DNA from 4 places in the Streptomyces sp. NPDC002825 genome. Region 3 is predicted to be linked to each of the others. Evidence: riboswitches for the same ligand, from Rfam matches in the RefSeq annotation. Region 3 holds a riboswitch; each other region holds the start of a gene.
What was found. Region 3 has a riboswitch for cobalamin ahead of ABT041_RS21410 (cobalamin biosynthesis protein). Riboswitches for the same ligand answer to the same signal wherever they lie in the genome.
Positions count from the first base shown of each region.

Region 1 (5,016 bases), on a different contig from region 3:
TCCCCGCGGCCATCTACGCGGCGGGCGCGGCCGGCTTCTTCGCCGTCCCGTACACGATCCTGGTGTACCCGCTGATCTTCACCTTCCTGCCGCGCCTCTGGTCGGTCTCGCACAAGCACGGCTACGTCACCACCTCCGACTTCGTGCGCGGCCGCTTCGGCTCCAAGGGCCTGTCGCTCGCGGTGGCGGTCACCGGCATCCTCGCCACCATGCCGTACATCGCGCTCCAGCTCGTCGGCATCCAGGCCGTCCTGGACGTGATGGGCGTCGGCGGCGGCGAGAACACCAACTGGTTCGTCAAGGACCTGCCGCTGCTCATCGCCTTCGGCGTCCTCGCCGCGTACACCTACTCGTCCGGCCTGCGCGCCCCCGCGCTCATCGCCTTCGTCAAGGACACCCTGATCTACATCGTCATCGCGGTGGCGATCATCTACATCCCGATCAAGCTGGGCGGCTTCGACGAGATCTTCGCCAAGGCCGGTGAGGCGTACGCGACGGTCAACCCGGCCACCGGCAAGCCGAAGGGCGCGCTCGTCCCCGGCGAGGCCGGCCAGTGGACGTACGCGACGCTCGCGCTCGGCTCGGCCCTCGCGCTCTTCATGTACCCGCACTCCATCACGGCGACCCTGTCGTCCCGCAGCCGGAACGTCATCCGCCGCAACACCACGATCCTGCCGCTGTACTCGCTGATGCTGGGCCTGCTCGCGCTGCTCGGCTTCATGGCGATCGCCGCCGGCATCAAGGTCAAGAACGGCCAGCTCGCCATCCCGCAGCTCTTCGAGACCATGTTCCCGGACTGGTTCGCCGGAGTCGCGTTCGCCGCGATCGGCATCGGCGCGCTCGTCCCGGCCGCGATCATGTCGATCGCCGCGGCCAACCTCTTCACCCGCAACATCTACAAGGACTTCATCAAGAAGGACGCCACCCCGGCCCAGGAGACCAAGGTCTCCAAGCTGGTCTCGCTCCTGGTGAAGGTCGGCGCCCTCGTCTTCGTCCTCACCATGGACAAGACCGTCGCCATCAACTTCCAGCTCCTCGGCGGCATCTGGATCCTGCAGACCTTCCCGGCGCTCGTCGGCGGCCTGTTCACCCGCTGGTTCCACCGCTGGGCGCTGCTCGCCGGCTGGGCCGTCGGCATGATCTACGGCACGGCCGCCGCGTACGGCGTCGCCAGCCCGACCCAGAAGCACTTCGGCGGCTCGGCCGCCGAGATCCCGGGCATCGGCGAGATCGGCTACATCGGCCTCACCGCCTTCGTGCTCAACGTCCTCGTCACGGTCGTCCTGACCTTCGTCCTCAAGGCCGTCAAGGCCCCCGAGGGCGTCGACGAGACCTCCCCGGAGGACTACACGGCCGACGCGGGCGACCCCGGCGTCACCGAGCTCCCGAAGGTCGGCACCGCGGCGCACTGACATCACCGTCCGTGAACGGGCCCTGGATCTCCGCGAGGAAATCCAGGGCCCTTCGCCTGCCCCCGCGAGGCAGACTTGCGGGCATGGACATCACGATCAGGGCAGTACGGCCCGAGGAGTACGAGGAGCTCGGCGACCTCACCGGCCTCACCTATCTGAACGACGGGCTGCTGCTGCACGGCGAGGACGACTTCTACCTGGCGGTGCTCCGCGACACGGCACGGCGGGCGCGCGAGAGCGAGGTGCTCGTCGCCGTCGACACCGAAGGCGCGATCGTCGGCGGCGTGACCTTCGCGGAGGGCGGCACCACCTGGGCGGACATCGCCGTCCCCGGCGAGGCCGAGTTCCGGATGCTCGTGGTCGCGCCCGCGGCCCGCGGCAGGGGCGTCGGAGAAGCCCTCGTACGCGCCTGCGTGGACCGCGCCCGGGCCCTCCCCGACTGCGCGCGCCTCGTGCTCTCCACGGCCGATCTGATGGTCTCGGCGCACCGGATCTACGAGCGGCTCGGCTTCGTCCGCACCCCCGAGCGGGACTGGGAACCGATCCCCGACCACTCGCTGTGGACCTACGCCCTGGAGCTGTAGCCCCGGGACCGACACAACATGTGGGGGGTGCCACGAGCGGCGCCCCCCACATGTATGCTCATCCTCGCTGTCGACGCAGGGGAATCCGGCGCGAATCCGGAACTGTCCCGCAACGGTGTGCTTCGTACGGATTCGTACGCGGTGAGTCCGAAGACCTGCCGACAGCGCGCCCGGTCCGTCCGTTCCGGGTGTCACAGACGTCCGGGCCTCGCGGAGTGGGCCGGTGGACGCGGCGCGCCCACGCCCACGGGTGCCCGCCTGCCCGCCTTCCCGCCCGAGGCCCCGAGCCGAGCGAGGGAGAGCCCCCACGTGACCATCGCGCCCGCCGATCCGGCCGCAGCGATCGAGACCGACGGCCCCGGGACCGTACTCCTGCGGACCCTGACCGATCTCACCGCCGACCTCCCGGACACCGACCCCGGCAAGGTCGCCGCCGCCGCCCTCCGCGGCCGCAGCGCCACGTCGGACGAGGCGGAGCTGCGCGAGCTGGCCACCGAGGCGGCCGCCGGCCTGATCGCCGAGGACCCCGCGTACTCCCGGCTCGCCGCCCGGCTCCTCACCATCACCATCGCCGACGAGGCGGCCGGCCAGGGCGCCGTGAACTTCTCGGCCTCCGTCGCCGTCGGTCACCGCGAGGGCCTCATCGCCGACCGCACCGCCGAGTTCGTCGCGCTCCACGCGGACCGGCTCGACGCCACGATCGACCCGGCCGGCGACGACCGCTTCGGCTACTTCGGTCTGCGCACCCTCTACTCGCGCTACCTGCTGCGCCACCCGATCACCCGCAAGGTCATCGAGACCCCGCAGCACTTCATGCTGCGCGTCGCCTGCGGCCTCGCCGGGGACGAGTCGGCCCGCGCCCTGGACGAAGTGAGCGCGCTGTACGGCCTGATGAGCCGCCTGGACTACCTGCCGTCCTCCCCCACGCTCTTCAACTCCGGCACCCGCCACCCGCAGATGTCCTCCTGCTACCTCCTGGACTCCCCGCAGGACGAGCTGGACTCCATCTACGACCGCTACCACCAGGTCGCGCGCCTCTCGAAGCACGCGGGCGGCATCGGCCTCTCGTACTCCCGCATCCGCGCCCGCGGTTCGCTGATCCGCGGCACCAACGGGCACTCCAACGGCATCGTGCCGTTCCTGAAGACCCTCGACGCCTCCGTCGCCGCCGTGAACCAGGGCGGCCGCCGCAAGGGCGCCGCCGCCGTCTACCTGGAGACCTGGCACGCGGACATCGAGGAGTTCCTGGAGCTCCGCGACAACACGGGCGAGGACCAGCGCCGTACGCACAACCTGAACCTGGCGCACTGGATCCCGGACGAGTTCATGCGCCGGGTCAACGCCGACGCCGAGTGGTCGCTGTTCTCCCCGGCGGACGTGCCCGAGCTCGTCGACCTGTACGGCGAGGAGTTCGACGCCGCCTACCGCAAGGCCGAGGCGGCCGGCCTGGCCCGCAAGACCATGCCGGCCCGCGACCTGTACGGCCGGATGATGCGCACCCTCGCGCAGACCGGCAACGGCTGGATGACGTTCAAGGACGCCTCGAACCGCACGGCCAACCAGACGGCCGAGCCGGGCACGGTCGTCCACTCCTCCAACCTGTGCACCGAGATCATCGAGGTCACCAACGACGGCGAGACGGCCGTCTGCAACCTCGGCTCGGTCAACCTGGGCGCCTTCGTGACCGGCGGCGACATCGACTGGGAGCGTCTGGACGAGACCGTCCGCACGGCCGTCACCTTCCTCGACCGGGTCGTCGACATCAACTTCTACCCGACCGAGCAGGCGGGCCGCTCCAACGCCAAGTGGCGTCCGGTCGGCCTGGGCGCCATGGGCCTCCAGGACGTCTTCTTCCAGCTGAAGCTGCCGTTCGACTCGGCCGAGGCGCGCGCCCTGTCCACCCGTATCGCCGAGCGGATCATGCTGGCGGCTTACGAGGCGTCCGCGGACCTCGCCGAGCGCAGCGGCCCGCTCCCCGCCTGGGACAAGACCCGCACCGCCCGCGGCGTGCTGCACCCGGACCACTACGACGTCGAGCTGAACTGGCCGGAGCGCTGGGCCGCGCTGCGCGCCCGCATCGCGTCGACCGGCATGCGCAACAGCCTCCTCCTCGCCATCGCCCCGACCGCGACGATCGCCTCGATCGCCGGCGTCTACGAGTGCATCGAGCCGCAGGTCTCCAACCTGTTCAAGCGCGAGACGCTGTCCGGCGAGTTCCTCCAGGTCAACTCGTACCTCGTCGACGAGCTGAAGAAGCTCGGCGTGTGGGACGCGCAGACCCGCGAGGCGCTGCGCGACTCCAACGGCTCGGTGGCCGGCTTCACCTGGGTCCCGGCCGAGGTCCGCGAGCTGTACCGCACGGCCTGGGAGATCCCGCAGCGCGGCCTCATCGACATGGCGGCCGCCCGCACCCCCTTCCTCGACCAGAGCCAGTCCCTGAACCTCTTCATGGAGACGCCGACCATCGGCAAGCTGTCGTCGATGTACGCGTACGCCTGGAAGCAGGGCCTGAAGACGACGTACTACCTGCGCTCCCGCCCGGCGACCCGGATCGCCCGCGCCGCCCAGGCCGCCGCGCCGATCCCCGTCCAGCAGGCGACCCCCGACGCGGACGCGATCGCCTGCTCCCTTGAGAACCCCGAGTCCTGCGAGGCCTGCCAGTAATGAGTACCGAGAAGAAGAACCTCCTGGACCCGGGCTTCGAGCTCACGCTCCGCCCCATGCGCTACCCGGACTTCTACGAGCGCTACCGGGACGCGATCAAGAACACCTGGACCGTGGAGGAGGTCGACCTCCACTCGGACGTCGCCGACCTCGCCAAGCTCACCCCCGGCGAGCAGCACATGATCGGCCGTCTGGTCGCGTTCTTCGCGACGGGCGACTCGATCGTGGCGAACAACCTGGTGCTGACGCTCTACAAGCACATCAACTCCCCGGAAGCGCGCCTGTACCTCTCGCGCCAGCTCTTCGAGGAGGCCGTCCACGTCCAGTTCTACCTGACGCTCCTGGACACCTACCTT
Region 1 is NZ_JBEOVH010000009.1:213,934-218,949, forward strand. It holds gene mctP (monocarboxylate uptake permease MctP) at 1-1,412, shown strand, start outside; gene ABT041_RS15160 (GNAT family N-acetyltransferase) at 1,496-1,996, shown strand; cobalamin riboswitch at 2,051-2,173, shown strand; gene ABT041_RS15165 (ribonucleoside-diphosphate reductase subunit alpha) at 2,306-4,660, shown strand; gene ABT041_RS15170 (ribonucleotide-diphosphate reductase subunit beta) at 4,660-5,016, shown strand, end outside.
Region 1: it holds a riboswitch for cobalamin, as region 3 does, so the genes downstream of both, ABT041_RS15165 (ribonucleoside-diphosphate reductase subunit alpha) here and ABT041_RS21410 (cobalamin biosynthesis protein) in region 3, are expected to answer to the same signal.

Region 2 (5,016 bases), on a different contig from region 3:
CGGTGCGCATCGCGCTCGTACCCCAGAGGGAGAGGCCGACGGAGGTCGGCCACTCGCCGTTGTCGGTGCGGTAGCGCTCCAGGAGCGAGTCCGCGAGCGCCTGGCCGGTCTCCCAGGCGAGCCGGGACGGCACGGCCTTCGGGTCGACCGAGTAGAAGTTCCGGCCGGTCGGCAGGACGTTGACCAGGCCACGGAGCGGGGAGCCGGACGGACCGGCCGGCACGAAGCCGCCGTTGAGCGCGTGCACGGCGTGCGCGAGCTCGTCCGTGGTGGCGGCGAGGCGCGGCACGACCTGGCGGGCGGCGAAGTACAGCACCTCCCGGACGTCGTGGCCGTGGCCGTCGGTGATGCCCGGGATCGCGGCCTCGTCCCAGTCCGCGTCCTCCATCGCCTGGACCAGCGCGCGGGCCGTGGCCTCGACGGCGTCGGCGCTCGTGCGGGTCGCGGCCGACTCGTCCAGGCCCAGCGCCTCGCGCAGGCCCGGCAGCGCCTGCGTACCGCCCCAGATCTGGCGGGCGCGCAGGATGGAGAGGACCAGGTTGACCCGGGCCTCGCCCACCGGGGCGCCGCCGAGGACGTGCAGGCCGTCGCGGATCTGGGCGTCCTTGACCTCGCACAGCCAGCCGTCGACGTGCAGCAGGAAGTCGTCGAAGCCGTCGTCCTCCGGGCGCTCCTCGAGACCGAGGTCGTGGTCGAGCTTCGCGGCCTGGATCAGAGTCCAGATCTGGGCGCGGATGGCCGGGAGCTTCGCCGGGTCCATCGAGCTGATCTGCGCGTACTCGTCGAGGAGCTGCTCCAGGCGCGCGATGTCTCCGTACGAGTCGGCGCGGGCCATCGGCGGCACCAGGTGGTCGACGAGGGTCGCGTGGACGCGCCGCTTGGCCTGGGTGCCCTCGCCCGGGTCGTTGACGAGGAACGGGTAGATCAGCGGCAGGTCGCCGAGGGCCGCGTCGGGGCCGCAGGCGGCGGACAGGCCGGCGTTCTTGCCGGGCAGCCACTCCAGGTTGCCGTGCTTGCCCAGGTGGACCATGGCGTCGGCGCCGAAGCCGCCGTCCTCGGCGCGGGCGGCGATCCAGCGGTAGGCGGCCAGGTAGTGGTGGGACGGCGGGAGATCGGGGTCGTGGTAGATCGCGATCGGGTTCTCGCCGAAGCCGCGCGGCGGCTGGATGAGGACCAGGAGGTTCCCGCGCCGCAGGGCGGCGAGGACGATGTCCCCCTCCGGGTTGCGGGACCGGTCGAGGAACATCTCGCCCGGCGCCGGACCCCAGTGCTCCTCCACCTGCTCGCGGAGCTCGGCGGGCAGCGTCGCGTACCAGCGCTTGTAGTCGGCGGCCGGGATGCGGACCGGGTTCTTCGCGAGCTGCTCCTCGGTCAGCCAGTCCTGGTCGTGGCCGCCGGCCTCGATGAGGGCGTAGATCAGCTCGTCGCCGTCGCCGGAGACCAGACCCGGGAGGTCGGCCTCGGGCCCGAAGTCGTACCCCTCGGCGATCAGCCGGCGCAGCAGGGCGACGGCGGAGGCGGGGGTGTCGAGACCGACGGCGTTGCCGATGCGGGAGTGCTTCGTCGGGTACGCGGAGAGGACGAGCGCCAGCTTCTTCTCGGCGTTCGGGATGTGACGGAGCCGGGCGTGCCGGACGGCGATGCCGGCGACGCGGGCGGCGCGCTCGGCGTCGGCGACGTACGCGGGCAGACCGTCGGCGTCGATCTCCTTGAAGGAGAACGGGACGGTGATGAGCCGGCCGTCGAACTCGGGCACGGCGACCTGGCTGGCGGCGTCGAGCGGGGAGAGGCCCTCGTCGTTCTCCTCCCACGCCGACCGGGAGCCGGTCAGGCACAGGGCCTGGAGGATCGGCACGTCGAGCGCGGCGAGCGCGCCCGCGTCCCAGGCCTCCTCGTCGCCGCCGGCCTGCGCCTCGGCGGGCTTGGTGCCGCCGGCGGCGAGGACGGTGGTGACGATCGCGTCGGCCGTGCGCAGGGTGTCGACGAGCTCCGCCTCGGGGGCGCGCAGGGACGCCACGTACAGCGGGAGCGCCCGGGCGCCGGCGTCCTCGATGGCGCCGCAGAGGGCGTCGACGAAGGCGGTGTTGCCGCTCATGTGGTGGGCGCGGTAGTAGAGCACGGCGACGGTGGGGCCGGTCTCGTTCCGTGCGGTCCGCTCCAGCGGGCCCCAGGTGGGGGCGGCGGCCGGGGCCTCGAAGCCGTGGCCGGTGAGCAGGACGGTGTCGGAGAGGAAACGGGCCAGCTGCTCCAGGTTGGCCGGGCCACCGTGCGCCAGATAGGCGTGCGCCTCGGTGGCGACGCCGACGGGGACGGTGGAGGCCTCCATCAGCTGGGCGTCGGGGGCCTGTTCGCCGCTGAGCACGACGACCGGCTTTCCGGCGGCGAGGACCGTGTCCAGGCCCTCCTGCCAGGAGCGGACGCCGCCGAGGAGCCGGACGACGACCAGGTCGACGCCGTCGAGCAGGTCCGGGAGGTCGGCGAGGGGGAGCCGGGAGGGGTTGGCGAAGCGGTACGCGACCGCTCCCTCGGCCTGGGCGGCATTGGCCGCGCGGGCGCTGAGCAGGTCGGTGTCGGAGTGCGACAGCAGCAGGAGCATGGCGAGCTCAGGCCCTTCCTCGGGGTTGTCCGCGCCCCGGGTGGTCAGTGGACGGCGGGAGTTCCTGACTCACCCGTCCCCTCGCGGGTACGGGCTCACAGTGGCGGGACCGCGCCGGATTCTCACCGGGCTTCCTCCCCGGGGTCCTGGGACCCCATGCCGATCTGCATCCTAGATCGTGGCGTCGACGGGCCCCAGGGAACGGCGGGGTCGACCGGATCACACCCAGTGGCCGGCCGGTTCCCCGTGGGTATGCTCGCCGCCATGCCGCCCACCCCACCTCCGACGCCCGAACCGGGCGAAGTTCGCATACGGGACCGTGGCGACGCCTGCCCCGGGGCGCTGCGCCTGCACCCCGCCGACGACGGACGCCTCGCCCGACTGCGCCTGCCCGCAGGACGCCTGACGGTCCATCAGGCAGAGGTTCTGGCCCGGGCCTCCGAAGCCCTCGGCGACGGGCGGATCAGCATCACCTCGCGCGGCAACGCCGAGCTGCGCGGCCTCGGCGAGGGCTGCGGGGCGGAGCTGGCCGAGCTCCTGGCCGGGGCGGGGCTGCTGCCCTCCCCCACCCACGAACGCGTCCGCAACATCGTGGCCTCGCCGGCCGCCGGCCTCGACGGACTCGGCTACGCGGACGTGCAGTTGTGGGCGCGTGAGCTCGATGCCGCCCTGTGCGCCGAGCCCCGGGCCGCGTCCCTTTCGGGACGGTTCCTGTTCCTCCTCGACGACGGACGCGGGGACGTCGCCGGACTCGGCGGCGATGTGAGCTTGATCGCAGGACCGGACGGGTCCGTCCTGCTGCGGCTCGGCTCGCTGGTCCTGCGGCTCGCCGCCGCCGACGCCGTCCCCGCCGCCCTCACCGCCGCCCTCGCGTTCCTCGACGCCGCCGAGGCCGCCGGGAACGGGGCCTGGCGGCCGCACGAGCTGCCCGACGCGCACGTGCCGGACTGGGCCGGGGCCCTCGCGCGGGCCGGGATCGCGGCGGAGCCCGTACCCGTACCGCAGCTTCCCGTGTCCCCGCCGCCCGCCCCCGGTCCGCTCGGCGACCGGGCCCTGCACGTCCTCGCCCCGCTCGGCCGGCTGACGGCCGCCCAGCTGCGGGCCCTGGCCGACGGGGCCGAGGAGCTGCGGCTGACCCCCTGGCGGGGAGTGGTCGTCGTCGGGGCCCCGGCCGACCGGCTGCCCGGCCTGGAGACGTACGGCCTGGTCACCCGGCCGGACCTGCCCTCGGTCGGGGTCAGCGCCTGCACCGGGCGGCCCGGCTGCGCCAAGTCCCTCGCCGACGTACGCACGGACGCCGGCCTCGTCCACCGCGGGGGCCTGCCCGTCCACTACTCCGGGTGCGAGCGCCGCTGCGGCCACCCGCACGGCACCTGGGTCGACGTCCTCGCCACCGGCGACCACACCTACCTGGTGGACGGCGTCCCCACCCCCCGCACCTCCCTGCCCGAAGCAGTGACCACGGCCCGCAGCCTGCCGACCCACACGAGATGAGCGAGAGCACCAGGATGTTCGACTACGAGAAGGACGGGACGGAGATCTACCGCCGGTCCTTTGCCACCATCCGCGCCGAGGCGGACCTCGCGGGCCTGCCCGCCGACGTCGCCCAGGTGGCGGTCCGGATGATCCACGCCTGCGGCATGACCGACCTCGTGCAGGACATCGCGTATTCGCCGCAGGTCGTCGCGAGCGCCCGCGCCGCCCTCCGCGCCGGCGCCCCCATCCTCTGCGACGCGCAGATGGTCGCCAGCGGTGTCACCCGCAAGCGGCTGCCCGCCGACAACGAGGTGCTCTGCGCCCTCTCCGACCCGGCCGTCCCCGGCCTCGCCGCCGAGCTCGGCACCACCCGCTCGGCCGCCGCCCTCGAACTGTGGCGGGACCGCCTCGAAGGCTCCGTCGTCGCCATCGGCAACGCGCCGACCGCCCTCTTCCACCTCCTGGAGATGATCGCGAAGGGCGCGGGCAAGCCCGCCGCCGTCCTCGGCATCCCGGTCGGCTTCATCGGCGCCGCCGAGTCCAAGGACGCGCTGGCCGAGAACACCCTCGGCCTCGACTACCTGGTCGTACGGGGCCGGCGCGGCGGCAGCGCGATGACGGCCGCCGCGATCAACGCCCTCGCCCACGAAGCGGAGATCCAGGCATGACCACCGGCAAGCTCTACGGCGTGGGCCTCGGCCCCGGCGACCCGAACCTGATGACCGTCGCCGCCGTGAAGGCCATCGCCTCCGCCGACGTGATCGCCTACCACTCGGCGCGCCACGGCCGCTCCATAGCCCGCTCCATCGCCGCCGAGCACATCCGCGAGGACCACATCGAGGAGCGGCTGATGTACCCGCTCACGGTGGAGACCACGGACCACCCGGGCGGCTACCGGGGCGCCCTGAACGACTTCTACGAGGAGGCCTCGGCCCGCCTCGCCG
Region 2 is NZ_JBEOVH010000001.1:196,053-201,068, reverse strand. It holds gene cobN (cobaltochelatase subunit CobN) at 1-2,596, opposite strand, end outside; cobalamin riboswitch at 2,633-2,775, opposite strand; gene ABT041_RS00915 (ferredoxin-like domain-containing protein) at 2,849-4,090, shown strand; gene ABT041_RS00910 (precorrin-8X methylmutase) at 4,087-4,740, shown strand; gene cobJ (precorrin-3B C(17)-methyltransferase) at 4,737-5,016, shown strand, end outside.
Region 2: it holds a riboswitch for cobalamin, as region 3 does, so the genes downstream of both, cobN (cobaltochelatase subunit CobN) here and ABT041_RS21410 (cobalamin biosynthesis protein) in region 3, are expected to answer to the same signal.

Region 3 (5,016 bases):
CGCCGACGGGCAGCTCGACCATCCGCGCGGCACGCGTGGTGCCGGGTGCGTCGCCGTGCGGCCCGTCCGGGCAGCCGGGGTCGGGGGAGGCCGGGTCACAGCTGAACCGGCACCCCGCGACCACCGGAACCTCCGGCAGCAGCTCGGCGAGCGCCCGGACGGCGGTGGACTTGGCGGTCCCCTTCTCGCCGCGCACGAGCACCCCGCCCACGGCCGGGCTGACGGCGTTCAGCAGCAGGGCGAGCCGCAGATCGTCCATGCCGACGACGGCGGTGAACGGATACCGGGTGCTCATCGGGTGGTCGCTCCTTCGATAGGTACGGGAGTGGGGGAGGAGGGGGCGCTCACGGCGCACCCGGCGGCACGAACGGCAGCCCCTCCGGCGCGCCGTTCTCGATCAGCCGCAGCAGCGCGTCCGTGTCCGCGTGTTCCTCGATGAGGTCGCCGAGGCGGTCGAGCTGTTCCTCCCGCAGCGCGCCGAACGACGTGTCGGGCGCCGGGACGAACCGGCGTCCCGCCGCCGCCGCGACCTCCCGCAGGAACGCCCGGCGGAAGCCGTCGCTCTCCAGCGAGCCGTGCCAGTGGGTACCCCACACGGAGCCGACCCGGCACCCGTCGAGGAACGGTTCACCGCCGTCCACGGTGGCGACGCCGTGGTGGATCTCGTACCCCTCGACCCGCTCGCCGAGCGCCTCGCCGACCGGCCGGGCGAGGGTCTTCTCGACCCCGAACCGCACCCGTACGGGCAGCAGCCCGAGACCGTCGACGACACCCGCCTTCGACTCGACCTCGTCCTCGATGCGCTCGGCCAGGGCCTGGAAGCCGCCGCAGATGCCGAGCACCGGCCGGCCCTCGGCCGCGCGCCGGACGAGGGCGTCGGCGAGCCCCCGCTCCCGCAGCCACGCCAGCGCCTTGACCGTGCCCCGGGTGCCCGGCACGACGACGAGGTCGGCGTCGACGACTTCCTCGGGCCGGTCCACGAAGCGGACGACGACGCCGGGTTCGGCGGCGAGCGCGTCGACGTCCGTGAAGTTGGACATCAGCGGTACGGCGCAGACGGCGACCCGCAGCACGTCCGCGCCGACCGGCGGCGCGACGACCGACTCGCGGACGGTGCCGCGCAGGGAGACCCGCAGGCCGTCCTCCTCGTCGATGCCGAGCCCGTGCGCGTACGGCAGGACACCGAAGGTCCGGCGTCCGGTGAGCCCGTGCAGCATGTCGAGCCCGGGTTCGAGCAAGGACACGTCGCCCCGGAACTTGTTCACCAGATACCCCGCCACGAGCGCCTGGTCCTCGGGCGCGAGGAGCGCCGTCGTCCCGAAGAACTGGGCGAAGACCCCGCCCCGGTCGATGTCCCCGACCACGACGACGGGCAGCTTCGCGGCGCGCGCGATGCCCATGTTCACGATGTCCGTGCGCCGCAGGTTGATCTCGGCCGGACTTCCCGCCCCCTCGCAGATCACGGCGTCATACGTGCCCCGGAGCTCCTCCAGGCACGCCATCACCGGTTCGAAGAGCGTCTGCTGCCGGCCCCCGTGGTAGCCGCGGGCGCTCATCTCGCCGACCGGCCTGCCCATGAGGACGACCTGGCTGGAGCGGTCGCTGCCGGGCTTGAGCAGCACCGGGTTCATCAGGGCGGTGGGTTCCACCCGGGCCGCCTGCGCCTGCATGGCCTGCGCGCGGCCGATCTCGGCGCCCTCCCGCGTGACGAAGGAGTTGAGGGACATGTTCTGTCCCTTGAACGGTGCGACCTTGATGCCCTGCCGGACCAGCCAGCGGCAGATGCCGGCCGTGACGACGCTCTTGCCCGCGTCGGACGTGGTCCCGGCGACGAGCAGCCCCCCACCCCTCATGCGTTCCTCCGCTTCAGCGCGCTCGCGATCATGCGGCCGCCGACGCAGGCGGCCAGGGTCAGTCCGGTGATCCGGCGGGAGAGCCGGACCGCGCGGTCGATGTCGGCGACCTCGACGGGCCGCCCCTCGCCGTTGAGGACGGGCCGGTGCTCGACCCGTCCGGCGTACGAGAGGGTGCCCCCGAGCCGCACGCCGAGGGCGCCCGCGAAGGAGGCCTCGACCGGTCCGGCGTTGGGGCTCGGGTGCTTGGCGGCGTCCGCCCGCCAGGCCCGTACGGCTCCGCGCGGATCGCCGCCGGCGACCGTCGCCAGGGCGGCCGTCAGCCGGGCCCCGGGCCAGCCGGCCACGTCGTCGAGGCGGGCAGAGGCCCAGCCGTACCGGCGGTACCGGGGGGACTTGTGGCCGACCATCGCGTCGAGGGTGTTCACCGCGCGGAAGCCGACCAGCCCCGGCACGCCCGCGACCGCTCCCCAGAAGAGGGCGCCCACGACGGCGTCGGAGGTGTTCTCGGCGACGGACTCGACGACCGCGCGGGCCATCGCGGGACCGTCGAGGGACTGCGGGTCGCGGCCGCACAGGTGCGGGAGCCGTTCCCGGGCGACCTCCAGGTCCCCGGCGGCGAGGGCGCCGCCGATCGCGCGGGCCTCGCGCCCCAGGGTCGTACCGCCGACGACGGCCCAGACCGAGGCGGCTGTGAGGGCGACGGAGGCGGCGCGGCTGCCCCGTACCGCACGGGCGGCGAGGGCGCCGGCCGTGACGGTGGCACCGGCGCACACGGCGGTGTGCAGGGCGCCCCAGCCGCGGTGGTCGTGCCAGAGGGCCTTCTCGACCCGGCTCGCGGCCCGGCCGAAGGCGGCGACGGGGTGTCCGCGGCGGGGATCGCCGAGGAGCAGGTCGACGGCGAGACCGGCGGCCGCGCCGTACGCGAATCCGTCCGGGGCGAGGCGGCTGGCTCTGGAGCGGATGGGGCTGCGGCCGGGCATGGCGCTGTGTCCTCACTCAGGGTCCGCGCCCTGGATCGACGTGACCGGCGGCGAGAGTTCCTGACTCCCGGACCCTTGGGATCCGGTCACAGTGGCGGGACCGCGCCGGAATCGCACCGGACTTCCTCTACTGCCGCCGTAATGGCCTCGGCAGTCCACCACGGCCCGAGAACAGCCGTCAACTCACCCTTGACCTGCACCGCGTCACTGTGCGAAGCACCACAAACACGACGGCGGGGCGGTCCGCACCCGAAGGTGCGGACCGCCCCGCCGGTCACGCCCGACGCGTCAGGCGACGATCATGTAGATGCCGTACCCCACGGCCGCGACGCACAGGGCGAAGCAGGCGTAGGCGCCGGTGCGGGCCAGGGTGGCGGAGCCTCCCTGGGCGGCGGCCTCCTCCTGCTTGGAGAGGCCGACGACACCGAGGGTGAAGAGGCCCACGAGGGCGACGGTCGCCACGAGGCTGACTCCGAAGACGGAGCCGAGAGCTGCCCAGTCGATCTTCATGCTTGGTTCCAGTTCCTTAGACCGCGGCGGTGGCCGGGGGAGCGGCCGGGTCCGTGGGGGCCGGCGCGGGGATGGTGGTCTTCAGGTCCTCGTCCGCGACGGCGGCGACGGAACCGGCCGGCGGCGGGGTGACGGCGGCCATCGCGGTGGTCACGACACCCGCGCTCTCGGCCTCGACCTCGTTGACGTTGGTGTGGTCGACCACCTCGCGGCGGGAGACCAGCCAGATGCCGATGCAGGAGGCCACCAGGAAGGCGGCGACGACGTAGACGCCCCAGGCGCCCTGGCGGGCGACGAACTCGGCTCCCGCGGCGACCAGGGCCGCGGCCGGCAGGGTCAGGCCCCAGGCGACGAACATCCGGGTGGCGGTCGACCAGCGGACGACACCGCCCTTGCGGCCCATGCCCGCGCCCATGACGGCGCCGGAGACGGAGTGCGTGGTCGAGAGGGAGAAGCCGAGGTGCGAGGAGGCCAGGATGACCGTGGCCGCGCTGGTCTGGGCGGCGAAGCCCTGCTGCGGCTGGAGGTCCGTGAGGCCCTTGCCCATGGTGCGGATGATGCGCCAGCCGCCGAGGTACGTGCCGAGCGCGATCGCGGTGCCGGCGGAGACGATGACCCAGACCGGCGGGTTGGCGCCGGAGGGGAGGGAGCCGCCGGCGACCAGGGCCAGGGTGATGATGCCCATCGTCTTCTGGGCGTCGTTGGTGCCGTGGGCGAGGGAGACGAGACCGGCGGAGGCGATCTGGCCGACGCGGTAGCCCTTGGCGGTGTGCTTCTCGTCGGTCTTGGCGCCGATCCGGTACGTCAGCTTCGTGGCCAGCATCGCGGCGATGCCCGCGACGATGGGCGCGGCGACGGCCGGGATGAGCACCTTGGTGACGACGACCTCGCCGTTGACGCCGCTGATGCCGATCGAGGCGACGGTGGCGCCGATGAGGCCGCCCATCAGGGCGTGCGAGGAGCTGGACGGGAGTCCGACCAGCCAGGTCACCAGGTTCCAGAGGATCGCGCCGACGAGTGCGGCGAGGATGACTTCGGGCTGGATGCCTTCTTCGTTGACGAGTCCCTTGGAGATCGTCTTGGCGACCTCCACGGACAGGAACGCGCCGACGAGGTTCAGCACGGCGGACATGGCCACCGCCGTCTTGGGCTTGAGAGCACCGGTCGAGATGGTCGTGGCCATCGCGTTGGCGGTGTCGTGGAAACCGTTCGTGAAATCGAACACGAGAGCTGTCACGACCACAATGGCGAGCAGCAGCGTGATGTGTTCCATTTACCCAGGCAATCGTTTGACGTCAGTGGCTCGTCGAACGTAGGCAACCTGGGTGAACGGAAGGTGAACTGGGGCGGGCGGCGTGGTGTCCCTATCCGGTGTCAAGAGGTTCCGCTTGTGGTCCCGGAGTGAGAGCTGTCCACGATGCGGTCAGCGGGGAACCACGGGTAATCCCGGTCCCCACGGGGCACATACGGCCTGCCCCGGTTCCTCCCCGGCCGACCGGTTCCGCTCCCTGGACGGGGCCATCCGACCGGGGGACCCCTCGAACGAGACCCATGTCACTCCCCGGGGTGACCCTTCCGGTTCGGCGGTGCCGTGGCCGGGTCCGGGCCCGTCCGGGTCCGTCCGGTGGCAGCCCCACCCCGTCCTGCCGAGACTGGGACCGTGCGCCCGG
Region 3 is NZ_JBEOVH010000016.1:64,545-69,560, reverse strand. It holds gene ABT041_RS21420 (putative cobaltochelatase) at 1-295, opposite strand, end outside; gene ABT041_RS21415 (cobyric acid synthase) at 345-1,853, opposite strand; gene ABT041_RS21410 (cobalamin biosynthesis protein) at 1,850-2,836, opposite strand; cobalamin riboswitch at 2,872-3,011, opposite strand; gene ABT041_RS21405 (hypothetical protein) at 3,125-3,346, opposite strand; gene ABT041_RS21400 (inorganic phosphate transporter) at 3,363-4,619, opposite strand; gene ABT041_RS21395 (alpha/beta hydrolase) at 5,007-5,016, shown strand, end outside.

Region 4 (5,016 bases), on a different contig from region 3:
GTAGTGGGCGAGGACCCGGTGGTCCATGACGCGGCGCCAGAGCGGCGGGACGTACGCGAGGACGATCATTCCCGCGTACCCCGTCGGCATCTCGGGCGCCTCGTCGAAGTGGCGCAGCGACTGGTAGCGCCGGGTGGGGTACGCGTGGTGGTCGCTGTGCCGCTGGAGGTGGTAGAGGAAGACGTTCGAGGCGACGTTGTCGCTGTTCCAGCTGTGGCGCGGGGCGCAGCGCTCGTAGCGCCCGCTCGCGGTGAGCTCCCGCTTGAGCCCGTAGTGCTCGGTGTAGTTGATGACCTCGAGCAGGCAGAAGCCGAAGACGGCCTGGCCCGCGAGGTACGGCAGGACCCCGGGCCCGAAGGCGAGCGCGAGCCCCGCGAAGAGGAGGAACGACAGCGCCCAGGAGCTGAGGACCGTGTTGCGCGGGCTCCACACGGACCGGCCGCGGCGGGCGAGCCGGCGCTTCTCCAGGCGCCAGGCAGAGGTGAGGCTGCCGAGGACGGTCCGGGGCAGGAAGCGCCAGAAGCTCTCGCCGAGCCGGGCGCTCGCCGGGTCATCCGGTGTGGCGACGCGGATGTGGTGGCCGTGGTTGTGCTCGACGTAGAAGTGGCCGTACCAGGTCTGGGCGAGCGCGATCCGGGACAGCCGGCGCTCCAGGGCCTCCGTCTTGTGCCCCAGCTCGTGGGCGGTGTTGATCGCGATGCCGGCGACCCCACCGAGGGTGAAGGTGAGCCCGATCCGGTCCACGAGGGCGAGGTCGCCCCGGGTGATCAGCCAGCAGCCCAGGACGAGCCCCGTGTACTGCAGGGGGAGGTAGAGGTAGGTGCACCAGCGGTAGTAGCGGTCCTGCTCCAGGTGGGCGAGCGCGCTGTCCGGCGGGTTGCCGGAGTCCTTGCCGATCACGTGGTCGACGACCGGGAAGATCACGTACAGGACGAGGATCCCGGTCCACCAGAAGACGCGGAGCCCGGTGGCGGCGACCAGACCCCAGGAGAGGAAGGGGAAGGCCGGGATGAGCAGGCCGAGCGGCCAGAGCCGGCGCTTGGGGTCGCGCCAGGCGGCGGGGGCTTCGGGGGAGTCGCTGTGCAGGGCCAAGACCGGCTCCTCGGAGAGGTGGACACTTCACATGCGTTCTGTCCATTTGATAGACGGGTCGCCGTGAAGGTGTCAATGCGCTGGACAGGCCCCGGTGCGCAGAGCCGGCGGGGATCCGGTGGATAAAGTGGGGGCACGATGACACGTTTCCGCGAGAGTGTTCGGTCCCTCCTGCGTGAGCAGGTGCTCGACGCCGCCTACCGGCTGGTCGCCGCCGACGGCTGGGGCGGCCTCCGCATGGCCGGCATCGCGCGGGCCGCCGGGATCAGCCGCCAGACGCTCTACAACGAGTTCGGCTCGAAGGAGGCCGTCGGCAACGCCCTGGTCCAGCGCGAGGTGGAGGGCTTCCTCCTCGGCATCCAGCGCGAACTCGACGCTCACCGGGGCGAGTTGGAGGCGGCAGCGGCGGCGGGTGTCGGGTACACGCTCCAGCAGGCCGTGGACAACCCCCTCATCAAGAGCGTCCTGCTCGCCGCGCGCGGCGGCGAGGACGATCTCCTCGCCTATCTCACCACGCGCCCGGAGCCGGTCTTCGGCACGGCGATGGCGATGCTCGACGCGTACGCGACCGAGGCCTGGCCCGACGTCGACGAGGAGTCCCGCGGCCTCGCCGTCGAGACGATCGTGCGGCTCACCGTGAGCCACATCGTCCAGCCGGTGGCCGCGCCGGAGGAGTCGGCGCGGCGCATCGCCAGGATCACGGCACGGATCGCGTACCCGCGCCGCGCCTGACCCGTCGGGGATTGCGCGGGGGCCGGTGCCCCGGGCGGGGCTTCCCCGGGGCCGGTGGACGACGGCGAGGCCCGCTGACGGACACGGGGGATCTCCGGCAGCGGGCCTCTGTTGAATATTGTACGAGATCATCTCGGTTGGTTTCGCCCGGTCGGCGGCGGTGGCGAAGGGCGGGCCCGCGGGGTACATCTCCCCTGAGGCGCGGACACGGCCCGCCCGGGGCCGGACACCCTCGACCGCGCCTCCCGTGCCGACGAGGAGGCCGCCGTGGAAGGCAGAAGCAAAGGGTTCGTGCAGTCCTTCAACCGTCGCGGCGGGTACGGCTTCGTCGTCCCCGTGGGCTCCGAGGAGCAGGTGTACTTCAGCGCCGAGGACATCGAGAGCGAGGGGCGGACGGTCTCCGAGGGGCAGCAGGTCTCCTTCGTCCTGGTCCTCGGCGACGGCCGCTTCGAGGCGAAGGAACTGCGCGTCTGACATCCACGGGCGTCCCGGGTGCGACGGCCGGCCGGTGGTACTGTGCCGAGGCCAGTCGCACCTTTGTACGCACCTGAACGGGTACGTCCACGGGTCAGGGAATCCGGTGCGAGACCGGAACTGACGCGCAGCGGTGAGGGCGACGGGCGGAGCATCGGCCACTGGGCGGCACGACGAGCCCGGGAAGGCGCTCCGTCCGGCTGACCCCGAGTCCGAAGACCTGCTGGCGGCCCCGGCGGCACGCGCCCGTCCGGGGAGCACCGTACGACAGGCTCCGCGTATGAGCCGTGGACGCAGAGGAAGTCCCCCGTGCCGCTCGCACACCCCGTCCGCTCCGCCGTGCCCGCCCTGGCCGGCGTCCTGCTCCTCACCGCGACGGTGACCGGCTGCGGCGGCGGACCCGCCGCACCGCACGGGAAGGGAGCCGCCCCGGAGCGCGGCTACCCCGTCACCTTCGACGACAACTGCGGACGGCAGGTCCGTGTCGACCGCGCCCCGCGCCGGGCCGTCGCCCTCGACCAGGGCGCGGCGGAGATCATGCTCTCCCTCGGCCTCGCCGACCGCATGGTGGGCACCGCGACCTGGACGGACCCGGTGCTCAAGGGCCTGGAGAAGGAGAACGCGAAGGTCCCGCGCCTCGCCGACCGCTACCCCTCCTTCGAGAAGGTCCTGGACGCCGAACCCGACTTCGCGGCCGCCTCGTTCGCGTACACCCTCGGCAAGGGCGGGGTCGCGCCGCGCGAACGCTTCGAGCAGCTCGGCGTCCCCACGTACCTCTCGCCCACCGACTGCGTCGGCAAGGACAACAGCGGCGACGGCGACGGCGTCCGCACCCGGCCCCTCACCATGGAGACGGTCTACGGCGAGATCCGCGACCTGGCCCGGGTGTTCGGGGTCCCCGAGCGCGGCGAGAAGCTCGTCGCCGGGCTCGAGGGCCGGGTCGCGAAGGCCACGGCGGCGGCCGACTTCACCGACGCCACCGTCCTCTACTGGTACTCCGACGCCAAGGCGCCCTACATGGCGGGCTGTTGCGGGGCGCCCGGGATCGTCACCAACGCGCTCGGCGCGAAGAACGTCTTCGACGACACCCGCGAGGAGTGGCCCCAGGTCAACTGGGAGACCGTCGCGGACCGCGACCCCGACGTCCTCGTGATCGGCGACCTGACCCGCCGCGCGCAGTCCGCCGAGAGCGCGGCCAAGAAGATCGAGTTCCTGGAGTCCGACCCCGTCACCCGGAACATGACGGCCGTGAAGCACAAGCGGTACGTCCTGCTCAGCGGCCAGGCGATGAACCCCACCCTGCGCACGGTCGAGGGCATCGAGAAGGTGGCGGCCGCCCTCCGCTCGTACGGTCTCGCGAAGTGAGCACCGCACAGCGGCCCTTCACGTCCGCGACGGCGTTCCTGTGGGCGGCGGCCGGGCTCGCGCTGCTCTGCCTGTCCGTCGCCGTGGCCGTCACCATCGGCCCTGCCGACATCGGCGTCGGCGAGGCCGGCTCCGTGATCGCCGCCCACCTCGGCGGCGCCGCCTCCGGCCTCTCGCCGATCCGCGACGGGATCGTCTGGGACCTGCGGCTGCCCCGTACCCTCCTCGCCGCCGTCTGCGGTGCCGGACTCTCCGTCTGCGGGGCGGTGATGCAGTCGCTCCTGCGCAACCCGCTCGCCGATCCCTTCGTCCTCGGCGTCTCCTCCGGGGCCTCGACGGGCGCGGTCGCGGTCGTCGTCCTCGGCATCGGCGGCGGGATCCTCTCCGTCACCGGCGGGGCGTTCCTGGGGGCGGTGGTCTCCTTCGCGCTCGTCCTGCTGCTCAGCCACACCCTCGGCGGCTCCACGGACCGGGTGGTCCTCGCGGGCGTCGCCGCGATGCAGCTCTTCTCCGCGCTCACCTCCTTCGTCGTGATGACCGCCGCCGACGCCGAGACCACCCGCGGCGTGCTGTTCTGGCTGCTCGGCTCGCTCGCCGGGGCCGGCTGGAGCGACGTGTGGATGTGCCTCGCCGTCCTCGCGGCGGCCCTGCTGATCTGCGGCGGGTACGCGAGGACCCTGGACGCCTTCGCCTTCGGCGAGGAGGCCGCCGCCTCGCTCGGCGTCGCCGTCGCGCGGACCCGGCTCGTCCTGCTCTGCGTCACCGCCCTCCTGACGGCCGCCCTGGTCTCCGCCGCCGGCGCGATCGGCTTCGTCGGGCTCGTCCTGCCGCACGCCGCCCGCGCGCTCGCCGGCCCCGGGCACGCCCGCCTGCTGCCGGTCACCGCGCTGGCCGGGGCGGTGTTCCTCGTCTGGGCCGACACGCTCGCCCGTACGGTCCTCGACCCGCAGGAGGTGCCGGTGGGCGTGGTGACCTCGCTGATCGGCGTACCGGCCTTCGTCCTCGTCCTGTACCGCACCAGGAGCAGCCGATGACCACGACAGCCTCCGCCGACCCGGGGCTCCGCGCCGACCGGGTCTCGCGCACGGCCGGCGACACCCTCGTCCTCGACGGGGTCAGCGTCTCCCTCGCCCCCGGCACCGTCACCGGGCTGCTCGGGCCGAACGGCTCCGGCAAGTCCACCCTGCTGCGGCTCCTCGCCGGCGTCCTCGCCCCCGACTCCGGGCTCGTCACCCTCGACGGCGAGCCGCTCGGCGGGCTCGGCCGCCGCACGGTCGCGCGGCGCCTCGCCACCGTCGAGCAGCAGGCCGACACACAGACCGACCTGACCGTCGCCGACGTCGTACGCCTCGG
Region 4 is NZ_JBEOVH010000029.1:3,914-8,929, forward strand. It holds gene ABT041_RS29695 (alkane 1-monooxygenase) at 1-1,092, opposite strand, end outside; gene ABT041_RS29700 (TetR/AcrR family transcriptional regulator) at 1,231-1,824, shown strand; gene ABT041_RS29705 (cold-shock protein) at 2,092-2,298, shown strand; cobalamin riboswitch at 2,349-2,526, shown strand; gene ABT041_RS29710 (ABC transporter substrate-binding protein) at 2,608-3,663, shown strand; gene ABT041_RS29715 (FecCD family ABC transporter permease) at 3,660-4,697, shown strand; gene ABT041_RS29720 (ABC transporter ATP-binding protein) at 4,694-5,016, shown strand, end outside.
Region 4: it holds a riboswitch for cobalamin, as region 3 does, so the genes downstream of both, ABT041_RS29710 (ABC transporter substrate-binding protein) here and ABT041_RS21410 (cobalamin biosynthesis protein) in region 3, are expected to answer to the same signal.